2 regions of the Pseudalkalibacillus sp. A8 genome follow, and region 1 is predicted to be linked to the other one. Evidence: riboswitches for the same ligand, from Rfam matches in the RefSeq annotation. Region 1 holds a riboswitch; the other holds the start of a gene.
What was found. A riboswitch is a leader RNA that binds a small molecule or an ion and turns the genes downstream of it on or off. The one in region 1 is predicted to bind lysine.

Region 1 (8,119 bases):
GGTAGTTGCGTTAGGTGATTCGTTGACCTACGGGGTAGGAGACAATACGGGAAACGGCTATGTCAGTGATCTTCAATTGTTACTTTCGCAAAACAAAGGTGGAGCGGTCACAGTTCATAATTATGGAATTCCAGGGCAACAATCCGATGGTTTGCTTTATCAAATAAAAAATACAGATGTAAAGGATGACTTAGATGATGCAGATTATTTCATCATTTTCATCGGGACAAATGATGTACTTAAAAGTAATGGCCACAATTTGCTGCCAATCTATGAAAAACGGCTAGAAGTTGGAAAAGCTGACTATGAAAATAATATAAGAGAAATTCTCAGTATCATCCGTAATAAAAATCAGGAAGCGCCTATTCTTTTTCTCGGCCTATACAATCCATTTCCTGACTCAGTACAAATTGAGCAGGTAATTGAAGAATGGAATAAGACCAGTAATGAGATCATCAATGAATACCCACGTGTAAAATTCATATCGACCAATGAACTCTTTCAAAAAAAATCTACCGAGTATTTCAGTGATTCCCTCCATCCAAATAAAAAAGGCTATAAATTGATTACAAAGAAAATTGTTAATGAATACGATTTTTAAACGTTAATCAACAGTAAGGGAATTCGCGGTCCTTACTGTTTTTGCTTTTTTATTATGATGACGGTTAGATTGTTGAAGGATTTGGTAGTACATAGATCGAACTTTTTTATTTGAAAATATATGAACTGAAGGAGGAAAATGATTTGGGTATTTCTCTGTCAAAAATCACTCCAAACTTATGGTTCGATCATCAAGCTGAAGAGGCAGCCAACTTTTATGTTTCAATTTTCAAGGATTCAAAGATTGTGAATGTGACTCGGTATGGAGAAGCAGGGCCTGGTCCTGAGGGAAGTGTATTGACTGTAACTTTTGATATTGAGGGTCAATCGTTCGTAGCGCTGAACGGTGGCCCACATTTCACTTTCTCACCTGCCATTTCATTTTTAGTGGATTGTGAGACGCAGGATGAAGTGGATGGGTTATGGGATAAGCTATCCATTGGTGGGGAAAAAGAGCAATGCGGTTGGCTTAGAGACAAGTATGGCGTATCTTGGCAAATCGTTCCTGCCGTTTTGAGAGAAATGTTGAATGACCCTGATCCTGAAAAATCGCAACGAGTCATGAAAGCTATGCTTCAGATGAAGAAAATAAATATAAAAGATTTACAAAAAGCATATGAACCATTGACAAAGAACTAAAGACAGCTATATTTGTCTATAGGAATAATATGAGTGTACTGGGTGGACACATTTCATGGAACATGAGATGTGTCTTTTTTAATGATTATTTCCATCAAATAATTATTCTGAAAAAAGCCTTGTTTCATTTTTATGTATCTGTTAAAATAACAAACAATTAAATTTATTGGCCACACTTCAAGTACATTTTCATTGAAGTGATGGTAGAGGCGCGAAAACCAAAAGTACTTTGCATGAAGAGGTTGAGCTCTAATGAGTGCATAGGAAAGGGGGATTCGCCGAAGCCGAATTGTTTCTCAACGAGCATTTGGCTGGACCTGTACTGAATAAGTACAGGGCTGTCATACGACCAGAGTCCCAGCTGTCGTATGGAGGACTATCTCACGTAAAGGGAATAAGTGTGGCAGACGTTTGAGGATTGACTCTCAAGGTCTGACGATTTGTTTATTTATTTCAACCATTTTTTTTGATGGTTCAAATAAAACGTCCGTCACACTTTTAATGAGTCAATCCTTTTTTACACTATAAGAAAGTATAAATACTTTCTTAAGTATAAGTGCACAAGCTGTTCACTTCGGAAGCAATACTCCGCACGAAGGAGAAGCATTTGCTTTTTCGAGGAACTAAGGCTCAGCCGTCGCCACAGGCTTGGCTTTGCCAAGTTTTCTTTATCTTTTTCAAACGAAAGGAATGTAAAGATGGGATTAATTGTACAAAAATTTGGTGGTACATCTGTAGGTTCAATTGAACGAATTCAAAATGTGGCCGATCGGGTCATCGATACTTACAAGCAAGGTAAGGATGTCGTTGTCGTCGTTTCAGCAATGGGAAAAAGCACTGACCATTTGATTCAAATGGCGAACGATATTTCTAACAATCCCTCAAAAAGGGAACTTGATATGCTCGTTTCAACAGGAGAGCAGGTTTCGATGTCATTATTAGCAATGGCGTTACAAGAAAATGGCTATCAATCTGTTTCACTTACAGGTTGGCAAGCTGGGATCCAAACGGAAAACACTCATGGCAATGCAAGGATTCTAGATATCGATACAAAACGACTCAATGGGTACTTAGCTGCTGGAAACATTGTCATAGTTGCTGGATTCCAGGGGCTGACGGATGACGATGAAATCGCCACGCTTGGAAGAGGAGGATCCGATACGACCGCCGTAGCATTGGCTGCTTCTTTAAGAGCTGAAAAGTGTGAGATCTATACAGATGTTACGGGTGTATATACTACTGATCCAAGAGTGGTGAAAGAAGCAAGAAAGTTGGATTCCATTTCTTATGATGAAATGCTTGAAATGGCGAATCTAGGGGCGGGAGTCCTACATCCTAGATCAGTCGAATTTGCCAAAAATTATAACGTGAAATTAGAGGTTCGTTCAAGTATGGAAAAAGAAACCGGAACAATGATAGAGGAGGAAGTTTCTATGGAAGGAAATCTTACAGTTCGGGGAATTGCATTTGAAGATAATGTTACAAAAGTGACGGTCCATGGATTGCAGGATGATATATCTACTTTATCAAAGTTATTTACCATTCTTTCTGATCACAAAATCAATGTAGATATCATCATCCAAAACACGAACGGCAATGAATCCACGGATATTTCTTTTTCATTGGATTCAGCGGTGCTCAATAACGCATTGGAAGTGTTGAGTGAATACCAGCCTCAATTGAATTATGATCATATTACCTATGATGGAGATCTTGCGAAAGTATCGATCGTGGGATCAGGAATGATTTCCAATCCAGGTGTCGCAGCTAAAATGTTTGATGCTCTCGCTTCTCATGGAATAAAGATCAAGATGGTCAGCACGTCAGAAATCAAAGTGTCTACGATTGTCGATAGCACAGCAATGATCTCTGCAGTTGAATGCTTGCATGAAGCATTTGAACTTGTAGAAAGAAAACCTGTCCAAGTGTAATAAAAATTGACTCCTGTATACTGCTATGCAAGGATCGAGAAGAACGACCTGTAAAAATAATCGAAACAATCAAAAAAAGACTGTTGACTTTTGCATTTGGAATAGTTAGAATGGTAAACAAATTAAATCTTATCAAGAGTGACGGAGGGACCTGGCCCAATGATGTCCGGCAACCTGCATGTATGCAAGGTGCTAAATCCAGCAAAATGGATTCCCATTTTGGTAGATAAGGTGAAACGATGATTAGCCTGAGAGTCTTCCAATTTGGAAGGCTTTTATTTATTCTCAAATATTGAAAAGTTGAAAAGGCTGCTGACTAGACAAACTAGAGGCGACTTTAACCTTTGAACAGGTTAGGGTTGCCTCTTTCTTTTTTCACAGAAACGATAGGAGGGATTAATTTGGGACAATTAATAACGTACAAAACATGGTCTGACAATAAACTGGATATCTCCATAGACTCTGAAACCAAAGGTGCTTTACCGGTATTGGAGTGGGCTTACGGCCAGTACAAGGAGGACCTCATTTATGCTTGCAGCTTCGGGGCTGAAGGGATTGTATTGGTCGATTTGATTTCTAAAGTTAAACCATATGCAAAAATCGTTTTCCTGGATACCGGGCTTCACTTCGACGAGACATATGAATTGATTGAAAGAGTGAAAGCTCGTTATCCGCAATTACAAATTGAAATGAAAAGACCTGAATTGACAGTAGCAGAACAATCTGAAACGTATGGAGAGAACCTCTGGGAACATGATCCGACCCAATGCTGTCACATCCGGAAGGTGGTTCCGCTCGCGCAGACTTTATCAGGATATAAAGCTTGGATATCGGGGCTTAGAAGAGAACAATCACCTACGCGGAGAGACACAGAGTTCATCAATAAAGACGAAAAGTTTCGAGCAATCAAAGTTTGTCCCTTGATTCACTGGTCCTGGAAAGATGTCTGGCGATACATCAATGACCATGACCTTCCCTATAACATCCTCCATGATCAGGGATATCCAAGCATCGGATGTGAGAAATGCACTTTACCGACAGATGATGCTGCTGATTTACGAGCAGGGAGATGGACGAATTTGAAGAAGACAGAATGCGGTCTGCACCTATCATGAGGGGAGCAGACGTTAAATGATTCTGATTGCATTTTCAGTTGCTTTCTTCTTCGCCATGAATATGGGGGCGAGCGGGGCTGCCGCATCAATGGGCGTCTCTTACGGGTCGGGTGCGATAAACAAGAAAATCATCGCTTTGGTCATTTGTGGAACAGGTGTTTTTCTTGGAGCGGTCATAGGTGGGGGGGAAGTCGTCGAAACAATCGGCTCCGGAATCGTCCCTGAAGACATCATCACAACCCAGACAGCAGTCATCATCCTTGGTGCGGCCACCATTTCATTAGGGTTCGCCAATCTGATCGGGATTCCGTTATCCACGAGTGAAGTCACTGTCGGATCGGTCGTTGGTGTGGGGCTGGCGTACCAATCACTCTATGTAAAAAGCTTACTGACCGTTGTCCTGATATGGATTCTAATTCCGATCATTGCTTTCGTAATTGCCCTGATCTTCGGGAAAATGATCCAATCCATCCAGAATAGATACCATACTGTTCTAGAGGGGAATTGGAAGAAATGGTTGACCGTTCTTTTGATCCTGATGGGGTTTTTGGAAGCTTTTTCAGCCGGAATGAACAATGTCGCCAATGCGATTGGTCCGTTGGTTGGGGCTGGAATGATTTCTATCTCACATGGAACGTTGATTGGAGGTGGATTCATTGCTTTAGGAGCAATCCTCTTTGGAGGAAAGGTGTTGGAGACAAACGGTAAACGTATTACGAAATTCTCACTTCTTGAAGGTAGTGCCATATCAGGAACAGGTGCAACGTTAGTCATCATCGCGTCCATTTTTGGAATACCTGTTCCACTGACACAAATCACAACCTCAGCCATCATCGGAATCGGGACGGGGCAGAAAGGTCTTTCTTTCCTGCAAAAGAACATCATTTTGCAAATGATAAAAGTTTGGGTCGTCTCACCTGTATTTTCACTTGTCATTTCATACGGGATGGTCAAGGTTTTATTGGATAGCGATTTCTACACCCTTAGTGTCATAGGGAGTGTATTCATTGCAACCATTGGATCATTGAGTCTGATCAAAACGATCAAAGCAGAAAAACGTACCATACATGAACAAGGAGGAATTTAACATGAGCACAAGCATTCCACATGGAGGGAAATTGATCAATCGTATCAATCCACATTTTGATTACGAGTCATTGAAAAAAGAAATCGAATTGGATGCAACCGCACTCAGTGATCTTGAATTGATTGCAATCGGTGGGTACAGTCCACTTGAAGGATTTTTAGGAGAAAAAGATTATAAAAGTGTCGTTAACGATATGAGACTTGACAATGGATTGCCATGGAGCATTCCGATCACTCTACCGGTAACTGAAGAAAAAGCCTCTCAATTACAAATCGGTGATCAGGTAAAGCTTGTGAAAGATGGAAAGGTATATGGGGTGATTAGCATCCATGAAAAGTATGTTCCCGATAAGCTCCGGGAGGCACTACATGTCTACAAAACGGCAGAAACTGCCCATCCCGGTGTGAAAAAATTACTAGAGCGGCCTAATGTTTACATAGGAGGCCCTATCCATCTCGTCCAACGCCCGGCAAAAGACCGATTCGCAGATTATTATCTCGATCCGGAGCAAACACGTGAACAATTTGACGAACTTGGTTGGAAGACGGTGGTCGGTTTCCAAACACGGAATCCTGTCCACCGAGCACATGAGTATATTCAAAAATCCGCACTAGAAACGGTTGATGGTTTATTCCTGAATCCGCTTGTCGGAGAGACGAAAGCGGATGATATACCGGCAGATGTGAGGCTGGAAAGCTATGAAGTCCTTCTTGAAAATTACTATCCGAGGGACCGCGTTTTTCTAGCGGTTTTCCCAGCCGCTATGCGTTATGCCGGTCCGAGAGAGGCGATCTTTCATGCACTTGTCCGAAAGAATTTCGGCTGCACCCATTTCATTGTCGGCAGGGATCATGCCGGCGTAGGGAATTTTTATGGAACTTACGATGCTCAAAAGATATTCAGTCATTTTACAAAAGAAGAGTTAGGAATCGAAACATTATTTTTCGAGCATAGCTTTTATTGTTCAAAATGCGAAAATATGGCTTCGACGAAAACATGTCCACATGACAAGCAGTATCATGTCGTGTTGTCTGGTACGAAGGTGAGGGAGCTTCTTCGAAATGGATCGACCCCACCAAGTACGTTCAGCCGCCCAGAAGTGGCCGAAGTCTTGATAAAAGGATTGAAACAAGAACCGGTAACAACTTGAACAACTGAAGGAGTGAGATAAGTGGCAATTCAAAATATCATATGGCACGAATCGGCTGTATCGAAAAGCGAACGACGTCGTTTGAATAAACAGACAAGCAGTATCATCTGGTTTACAGGTCTTTCTGGATCCGGGAAGTCTACATTGGCAAACGCTGTCGACCGGAAGCTGCACGATCTAGGGTTGAGGAGTTACGTACTGGATGGGGATAATATCCGCCATGGTTTGAACCAAGGACTTGGTTTTTCAGTAGAGGACAGGCAAGAAAACATCAGGCGGATCGGTGAGGTCGCGAAATTGTTTGTCGATAGTGGTCAATTCGCCATCACCGCTTTTATTTCCCCATTTAAGGAGGACCGGAATCGGGTGCGGGAGATGGTTGAAGCCGATGAATTCATCGAAGTTTATGTGAAATGTCCATTGGCTGAGTGTGAAACACGTGATCCGAAGGGGTTGTATGAAAAGGCGCGCAAAGGAGAGATACCTGATTTCACCGGCGTAAGTTCGCCATATGAAGAACCCGAATCACCAGAACTGGTCATTGAAACAAACAACTATTCAGTTGAGGAATGTGCCGATCAAGTGATCACGTATTTAAAAGAAAAGAACCTATTTTAAGAGGAGGATGTTCCATTGGCATATGAAAAAATCTGGGCAGACAACGAAAAGCTGAATAAAACCGAATTGAAAAAGCTTGAGAAAGACGGACTTGAAATCTTTAAAGATATCCCGCATTACGCTGAAAATGGTTTCGAATCAATTCCTAAAGAAGAGTGGGATTCATTCAAATGGGCAGGCCTGTATCTACAACGGCCGAAAGAAGATGGTTATTTCATGATGCGGGTCAATGTCCCGTCAGGTGTACTGAATTACGAACAAGCAGAAGCACTGGCATCGATTTGTAAAGACTATGGCCGCGGGGTATTCGATGTCACTACACGCCAGGCGATCCAGTTCCACTGGCTGGAAATCGAGAACATCCCGGATATTTTCAACCGTCTACAACGGGTAGGTCTTTCTTCTGCGGGAGCTTGCGGGGATATCACACGTAATATCGTCGGAAATCCGCTGGCTGGAATAGATCCGAATGAGTTGTTCGATACAGAACCGATTGTAAGAGAGATTTATGAGTATTTCCAACATAATCAAGATTTCTCGAACTTGCCGCGGAAATACAAGGTCTCAATCAGCACGAATGTCCATAATGCATCGAATGCTGAAATCAATTGCCTTTCCTTCACCCCGGCTGTCAAAGAAATCGATGGAGAGGAAGTCAATGGGTTTCATGTAAAGGTAGGTGGAGGTCTCGCGGCAAGACCATATCTTGCAGAAACATTGGATGTCTTCATACAGCCGGAGCAAGTCAAAGAGACAGCGATTGCGATCACGACGATCTTCAGGGACTTCGGTTACAGGGAGAAACGTCACCGTGCACGGCTTAAGTTTCTTGTCGCGGATTGGGGTCCTGAGCAATTTAAAGAAAAATTAGTTGAGCTTACAGGTCCCTTGCCTTCAAAAGGTGAGGATGTCCAAAAGGATTGGAATGCAGGCTACTTTTATGGTGTGCATAAACAAAAACAGGACGGGTTGAATTATA
Region 2 (8,119 bases), 130 kb from region 1:
TATTGTACCTACATGTTACTCTTAATTCGACTCTTTAGCAAGGAAAAGGTAATATTTTAAATAAAGACGATGCAAGCTGCAACTCAAAAAACGGATTATGAGTCCCTCGTTTTCTGTTTACCTCGTTTTCTGTTTCTTGCAAAACCAGGGCGCCATAGACCTTCTTTGAATACCTTCCATGTTTTTTTCCACACTCAAATGTTCTTATGAGGCTGTTATCCGGATTTTCCGGACTCAAACAGTCCCATGACGGTAAAAAAATAGATCGACCCAAACTGAGTCGATCTTTCACTATTTATTCTTCCCAGACTTTAACTTCTTTCATAACATCGCCATTTTCCATTGATCTAGCCGTTTCAAGTCCGCTTGTTAATTTTCCAAATACAGTATGAACTCCATTTAGGTGAGGCTGTGGCTCATGTACAATGAAAAATTGGCTAGAACCAGTGTCTTTACCTGCATGGGCCATAGATAATGATCCCGCTTCATGTTTGTGTGGGTTTCCTTCAGTTTCACATTTAATCGTAGTTCCGCTTCCTCCTGCACCAGTTCCTGTAGGATCACCACCCTGACTAACAAAACCAGGTATTACTCTATGGAATGTCACTCCATCATAAAAACCTTCATTTGCTAATTTCTCAAAATTAGCTACAGTATTAGGAGCTTCTTCAGGAAAGAATTCCAATTCAATTTTTTCCCCATTTTCCATAAGGATATATCCTTTTTTAGCCATGTATAACATCTCCTTTGTTATATAAACATCAATTTACATGATATCATTTTTTTAACCAAAGCCATAGTAAGACATATGGAGCCTCATAGTTTTCAAAAAGTGAAATAAAGGAAGAAACCCCTGAGGCGTCAGGGGTTACTTGCTTGATACAAGTGTTTTTTTCAATGGTCTATCCAGATGGATCAGATCTTTATAGGATTCTCTTTCCACTACTAACTGTGCTTCTTCATTTTCAACAAAGACGACAGCTGGTCTTGGCAAGCGATTATAATTGTTCGCCATCGCGTAACCATACGCTCCCGTACAGAACATCGCTAAAATATCTCCTTGGGAGGTTTTCGGAAGCTGGATGTCATGGATCAACATGTCTCCGGACTCACAGCATCTTCCGGCAATTGATACTGTCTGCATGTTTTTTTGTAACAGACGGTTTGCGACCACTGCTTCATATTTCGCCTGATAAAGAGCAGGACGAAGATTATCCGTCATCCCTCCATCAACAGAGACATAATTTCGAATACCAGGGATTCTTTTTTCCGATCCGATCGTGTAAAGCGTCGTGCCAGCTTCTCCAACCAGGGAACGTCCAGGTTCGATCCAAATCTCCGGCATGCCAAGATCATGGTTTTCTACTTGTTTTTCCACTTCATCGATCAAGACGTTGATCACCTTCTCAATCGAGATAGAAGTTTCTTCAGAGGTATGAGCAATGCCGAAGCCCCCACCAAGATTTACAACTCTCGCTTCAAAACCATTTGAACTTTTCCATTCTAAAAGCTGATCGAACACTTTTTGGACAGCCATGACGAAACCATCTGCTTCAAAAATTTGCGAACCGATATGACAGTGGACACCGAGAACATCCATATGTTCAGATGCCAAACATTCATGCAGCGCTTGATCTGCTTGTTTACTGACGATATCAAAACCGAACTTCGAGTCTTCTTGGCCTGTCAGAATGTAATCATGCGTATGAGCTTCAATTCCAGGTGTAATTCTCAACAGAACAGGGATGACCTTGTTCAACTCTTGTCCTACCTGCTTTATTAGATCAAGCTCGTAAAAGTTGTCGACGACAATACACCCTACACCTTCTTTGACCGCCATCTGAAGTTCTTCAAGACTCTTATTATTTCCGTGAAAGTGTATCTTTTCAGTTGGAAAACCTGCATGAAGTGCAGTATACAGTTCTCCACCTGATACAACATCAAGGCAAAGGCCTTCTTCGTCAATCAATTGAAACATTGCTACACTAGCAAAAGCTTTACTTGCATAGGCAACTTTCGCTTCAACCTTCCTCTTTTTGAAAGTTGAACAGAATGCATGCGCTTGTGCTCTTATTTTAGCAACATCATAAACGTAAAGGGGGGTACCGAATTCCTTTGCCAATTCGATCGTATCTACCCCGCCGATTTCCAAATGTCCTTTTTTGTTCACTGTTCCAGTTCCTAAAAATGCCATTAATCAAATTCTCCTCTCTCTATTTGGAGAAAGCGTATTAACTGATAAAAATACCAAAAACCAGCCTATGTTGCGGTACATAAAAACTGGTTTAAACCCGTACCCTCATCAGTCGGAATAGCTCTCCACTACATTTGTAGTGACAGTCCGTTACTTATTCAGCAACGGCCCAGCAACCTTAATTGGGATTAAGTTTGCTTCGGCAAATCGACCTTTCATTGTCCGTCATCGCCCCCCTGGCTATGGACAGCTACTCATTCTCTCTGCGCCTCTACCCCATCACGTCAAATGAGGCAATTATTAAATTAAGAACTACTGTAGCATAAATAGCAGATTGAATCAACACCAAATATCAAGCATCGGATTGTTTTTTGTTCTGCTGTGGACGAACAATGCTTGGCCGAACCTTCGATAAAGGAACAGAGACCCTGACCAACACTTGCATCAAAGCTTGTGGATTGAAGGGGATGAAAGGCCATAGATATGGGGTATTCAAATTTTTGATACTGCACATGAATAACATTACGAAGGTACAGCCGATCATGAACCCTGGGACTCCGAAAAGGAATACGAGTGTAATCAATATCAGCCTCACGATCTTATTGGCGACACTCAATTCATAACTCGGTGTGGAAAATGAGCCGATCGCTGCGAGTGCAACATACAAGATGACTTCCGACACGAATAAACCGACATCTATTGCGATCTGGCCGATTAACACCGCTGCAATCAATCCCATTGCGGTTGAGAGGGCTGATGGCGTATGGATCGCGGCCATCCTCAAGACATCGATACCTAGTTCAGCAAAAATGATTTGAAGATAGATCGGGACATTCGATTCTTTGGTCGGTCCTATGAAATTCAGGTTGGGTGGAAGTAAATTTTCATTCAAAACGAACAACAACCAAATTGGCAATAAAAAGAGCGAAGCCAGCATACCTCCAAACCGAATCCATCTTAGAAACGCACCGATCATCGGAGTCTGGCGATATTCTTCGGCATGCTGGACGTGATGGAAAAATGTAGTTGGTGTAATGATGACACTTGGGGACGTATCCACGAATACGAGGACATGTCCTTCCAAAAGATGGGTTGCAGCAACATCGGGCCGTTCAGTATACCTTACAAGCGGATACGGATTCCAGCCTTGATTCACCAAAAATTCTTCAACAGTCTTATCAGCCATCGGAATCCCATCGATCCGGATCGATTTCAGCTCTTTTCGTATCGTTTCAATCAATCCAGGATCTGCTACATCTTCTAGATAAGAGATACAGACGTCTGTCTTCGAACGGTCCCCAACCTGCATGATTTCGTTTCGTAACCGTTCATCCCTTAACCTTCTTCTCGTTAGAGCCGTGTTTTCCACGATATTTTCTGTATATCCATCACGGGCCCCACGGACAACTTTTTCGACATCAGGCTCCTCTGGGGAACGTCCTGGGTAACTCCTTACATCGACAATAAAGCCTTCATTATGACCTTCGATCAAAACTGCAACCAGCCCTGAAAGGACTCGGTCAATGACTTCGTCTAAGTTCTTCGCTGTAGAAACCTGCTGATGAGCGAGGTGATTTTTAATGACATCTTTCGCTTTTGCGCTCGTCCGATATTCATGGTCCGCATCAAGCAGTTCTTTCAATAGCATGATGATGAATTCACTGTCACAGAGACCTGTGCAGTAATATATGTGGATTTCTTTATTCAAGATGTTCATTTTACGAACACCTACATCAAAGCTTTTTCCGATCCCCATCTTATCTTTCAGGAACTGTTCATTCTCTGCAATTTTCTTATGAATGGGTGTTTCCTCTTTCTTGGGATGCATTTCGGGTACTCCTTTCTAAGATGAGTTGGACCGCTTGCCTTGTAATCGGAGCTCCTCTTTCAGCAGTATCGATCCCTGACATTTTTCCGATATCCCCCACACCGACGATAAATGGAATATCCAGTTCATCGAGAACATAGACCGTGTCACCATCCAAACGGCCAAACTCCATATCTGGAAGTCCGCTTTTATCTACACCATAAGCTGACAATTCACCAAAACGGTCGATGCTCACATCTACATGGGTCCATTCAGCCAGGTGGGTTTTCGAAGCGACAGCAATCGCACCTAGTATCTCGATGTCTGGATGATTCGCTACATCACGCATAGCCCTTTCTCCAGGACCCTCACCTCGATACCCGCAGTCATCGAACATGACCAGGACTGGATCATAGGGTGTGGACAGGATCATCGAGACAATCTCGTCACCGGTGATTTTTGTCGGATTTCCCCAAGATTGGGAAATACAACGGCCGCCTATCTCTTTTGCGACTTGTTCCACAGCTTTCAATGCGTATAAATCTCCGTCAGTGATCATGATGACTCGTTTTTTCATATATAATCATCCTTTTGGTTTAAAAAGGACCGCCACGATGAAACCGAAAAGTATAGCAGAAGAAATACCCGCAGAGGTCAACTGGAAGATTCCCATCGCAATCCCGATAAATCCGTGTTCATCGGCTTCTGCCATCGCTCCATGAAGGAGAGAGTGACCAAAGCTTGTAATTGGAACAGTAGCGCCTGCGCCTGCAAACTGAATCAATTTGTCATATAAACCGAACCCATCAAGTGCAGCTCCTGCAACAACGAAGCTTGAGGTGACATGGGCTGGTGTCAATTTGAATATATCCATCAGTAATTGACCGATTACACAGATGAGACCTCCCACTACAAAAGCTATAAAATACTCGACCATCAAACACCACCTCCATCAGTAGCTTCTATCACTACACCATGCGCAATCGTAGGAATTGTTTCCTTTTGCTGGACCATCATCGGATTCATCAGGGCTCCTGTCGCCACAACGAATATCCGCTTCAGCTTCCCTTCTTTCATTTCTTTTAGAAGGTGTCCATACGTTACTACAGCTGAACATGCACAACCGCTTCCTCCAGCAAAAACCGGTTGATCTGGTCGATAAACCAGTAAGCCGCAGTCCTGATGATTAGACGACAAATCATAGTTTTTTTCACGTAATAATTCAAGCAAAATCGGTGAGCCGACGGCTGATAAATCACCGGTCACGATCAAATCATAATCATCCGGTGACCGGCCAGTGTCTTCAAAATGTGTTGCAATCGTGTCAGCAGCAGCTGGTGCCATCGCTGATCCCATATCGAAAGGATCGGTTATCCCAAGATCCAGCACGCGACCAATAGTAGCCGCTTTGATTTGGATCGGTGATGGTTTTGCACTGACGATAGAAGCCCCTGCACCTGTCACTGTATAAGTCGCTGTATCCGGTTTTTGTCCCCCATATTCTGTCGGGTAACGGAATTGTCTTTCAGCTGTGGCGTTATGGCTACTTACGGCAGTAAGCACTGTGTTGGCAAAATCCCCGTCAACCAACGCAGAAGCCAGGGCCAGCGTCTCCATCGATGTAGAGCATGCACCGAACAACCCAAGGTAAGGAATCTGGTTTTTACGGGCCGTGTAATTTGCGATGACAGTCTGATTGATGAGATCACCAGATAAAAATAAATCCATTTCATCCGGGCTTTTTCCAGCTTTTTTCATGCAAGCCTCAATTGCTTGCTCCATTAAGTGGCGTTCGGCAAGTTCCCAATTCTCTTGTCCGCAATGAAGATCACCGAACGTGATATCATAGGTTTCGCCAAGCGGACCAGCTGCCTCCTCTGGACCGACTGCAGTGCCTGTTGCATTGATGTATAAAGGTTTTGAATATGTCCAAGTTTGTTTACCTGTAAGCTTCATTGTTGTTGATCCTCCTAAGGCGTCATAATACCATCTGGAACAAATATCGGAGCATACCGATTATATAGGCAGCGACAGCACCGAATACAATCACGGCCCCTGCCAGTTTGAAAAGGTTTGTTGCAACTCCCAGCACGAGCCCTTCACTTTTATGTTCAAGCGCTGCACTCGTTACAGCATTTGCGAATCCGGTTACCGGAACGATTGATCCCGCTCCAGAAAATTGTCCAAGCTTGTCGTAAACCCCTAATCCTGTGAGTAAAGATGCAGCAAGAATCAGAGTTGCGACTGTAGGGTTTCCAGCTGTTTTCTCTGTGAAATTGAAAAAGGTGATGTAAAAATTAGTGATTCCTTGTCCGATCGCACATATCAATCCTCCGATTAAAAAGGCCTTTAGACAATTCACAAAATAAGGTGGTGTCGGTTGTAATGGTTTGATCTTTTCTTTATATGCTTGTTGTTCGGGTGACAATTTGTTCTTACCCATTTGTAACAGCTCCTTTTTGCCTTTAAAATTTACAGATGAACGAAGAAAATCCAGTGAAAAAGTGATCCTATTACTTTTCCGAATAAAATCGCCATCAACAAGAGAAGGACTTGTTCTTTGAAACCAACACGTTTCATAAGTATCGGCAGAACATTCAGGACTTCTGTCAAGGCAGCAGCCAGCATTCCAACAAAGGTACCGCTTGCCAGACCAATCGGGATCAGCAGCCATTGGCTCGAGGAGATTGTGAGATCCCTCAATCCGTACCAACTCGAAAACAAGACGCCGCTAATGATGCTTAATTCATAACTTCTTATTTTTGAGTTGGTTTTCGAAATCTGCATTAACCGGGGGATGATCCCAAACACCGTTAAAATGGCAACGAATCCTGCCCCTACCGCAAGTCCACCGCCTAAGCCTATTAACATGACGGTGATGATTTTAATTGTCATGAGCTTTCTTCTCGTTCTCTTTGTTCTCATGCATGATGACGTACTGGTCCAAATCTTGTTGATAGTTGAACATTTCCACTTCAAGCGGGCTCGGTTCTTCATTGAAACGTTTTTTGAAGATGTGGTTGAAAAAGAGGACCATCCCTAATCCAAGGCCAATAGAATAAGGAACTTGTAAAAGGAGCGGATAGTCATTTCTTCGTCCAGTCACCAAATAATAAATCTTTTGATGAACCTGCTGCATGCTTACATCCTCATGGAAATTCATGATAGCAAGTGCTGCACCGATGAATAATAGGATCCAAACAACGACAAAATAAACCCCAGTAATTTTCGGTCTCTTGTACTGGACTTCTATGATTGTTTGTGGTGTACCGACCGTTTGAATATCTAATTTCGGAAATTTTTTTCTGATGGTCTTCAACACTTTCATAAGATCTACGATGACGATTGTTTTGTCTTGTACCGTGATTTTATGAACAATCATTTGACCAATTTCTTGAATGACATCTTCAGGGCCAACGAGTTGAGCAAGGTCTTTAATTCGTATCGTCTGTCCAGGTGAACTAAGTAGCCTATGCCGCATACGCAAATAAACCGCTTCAACCTCCAAAAAAAGTCCCCCCTTATGCCAATTCGTTTATATGTAGTATGTTTCTTCCAAACCTCTCTCATTCTGTCCACCCAATCTATCCAGTAATTACCTATTGGGTTGATCAGATCTATGGTCTTTAACCTCCACGCGCAAATTATGATCAATTAGCGTGATATCATGAATTTCCGCATGATTATGTAAAAAACGGCGTGATTATGAGGAATTTCGGCGTGTTTCTAATTAAAAATAGAACTTAGAGGAAAAAATTGAGGAAAATAGGAAGTATTTGCTGAGGACTATAGTCACCATTACTTGAAAATAGACCCTATCAAAAAATAACCCAGATAGACGATTCATTCGTCCATCTGGGTCTTCATTTCTTGGAGGATTTTCTTTTCAAGCCTTGAAACCTGGACTTGTGATATTCCAAGCCGGTTTGCAACTTCAGACTGCGTCTGATCTTTATAGTATCGCAGATAAACAATCAGTTTTTCCCGTTCATTCAAGGTCTGGATCGCTTCCTTCAAAGCGATCTGGTCGAACCACTTCGAATCACCTTGATCAGAAATTTGGTCAAGCAATGTAATTGGATCTCCATCATTTTCATACACCGTTTCGTGGATCGATG

Region 2: linked by a shared signal. The riboswitch ahead of lysA (diaminopimelate decarboxylase) and the one ahead of ACJROX_RS17345 (aspartate kinase) in region 1 are both predicted to bind lysine.

The regions. Positions count from the first base shown of each region.
Region 1 is NZ_CP174509.1:3,362,458-3,370,576, reverse strand. It holds gene ACJROX_RS17355 (GDSL-type esterase/lipase family protein) at 1-601, shown strand, start outside; gene ACJROX_RS17350 (VOC family protein) at 745-1,239, shown strand; lysine riboswitch at 1,436-1,626, shown strand; gene ACJROX_RS17345 (aspartate kinase) at 1,938-3,170, shown strand; SAM riboswitch class I at 3,297-3,403, shown strand; gene ACJROX_RS17340 (phosphoadenylyl-sulfate reductase) at 3,572-4,285, shown strand; gene ACJROX_RS17335 (anion permease) at 4,302-5,372, shown strand; gene sat (sulfate adenylyltransferase) at 5,374-6,522, shown strand; gene cysC (adenylyl-sulfate kinase) at 6,544-7,140, shown strand; gene ACJROX_RS17320 (nitrite/sulfite reductase) at 7,156-8,119, shown strand, end outside.
Region 2 is NZ_CP174509.1:3,495,980-3,504,098, forward strand. It holds gene ACJROX_RS18040 (peptidylprolyl isomerase) at 296-733, opposite strand; gene lysA (diaminopimelate decarboxylase) at 869-2,194, opposite strand; lysine riboswitch at 2,305-2,476, opposite strand; gene ACJROX_RS18050 (spore germination protein) at 2,547-4,022, opposite strand; gene ACJROX_RS18055 (stage V sporulation protein AE) at 3,988-4,578, opposite strand; gene spoVAE (stage V sporulation protein AE) at 4,585-4,938, opposite strand; gene spoVAD (stage V sporulation protein AD) at 4,938-5,957, opposite strand; gene spoVAC (stage V sporulation protein AC) at 5,980-6,444, opposite strand; gene ACJROX_RS18075 (stage V sporulation protein AB) at 6,474-6,896, opposite strand; gene ACJROX_RS18080 (stage V sporulation protein AA) at 6,886-7,509, opposite strand; gene sigF (RNA polymerase sporulation sigma factor SigF) at 7,845-8,119, opposite strand, start outside.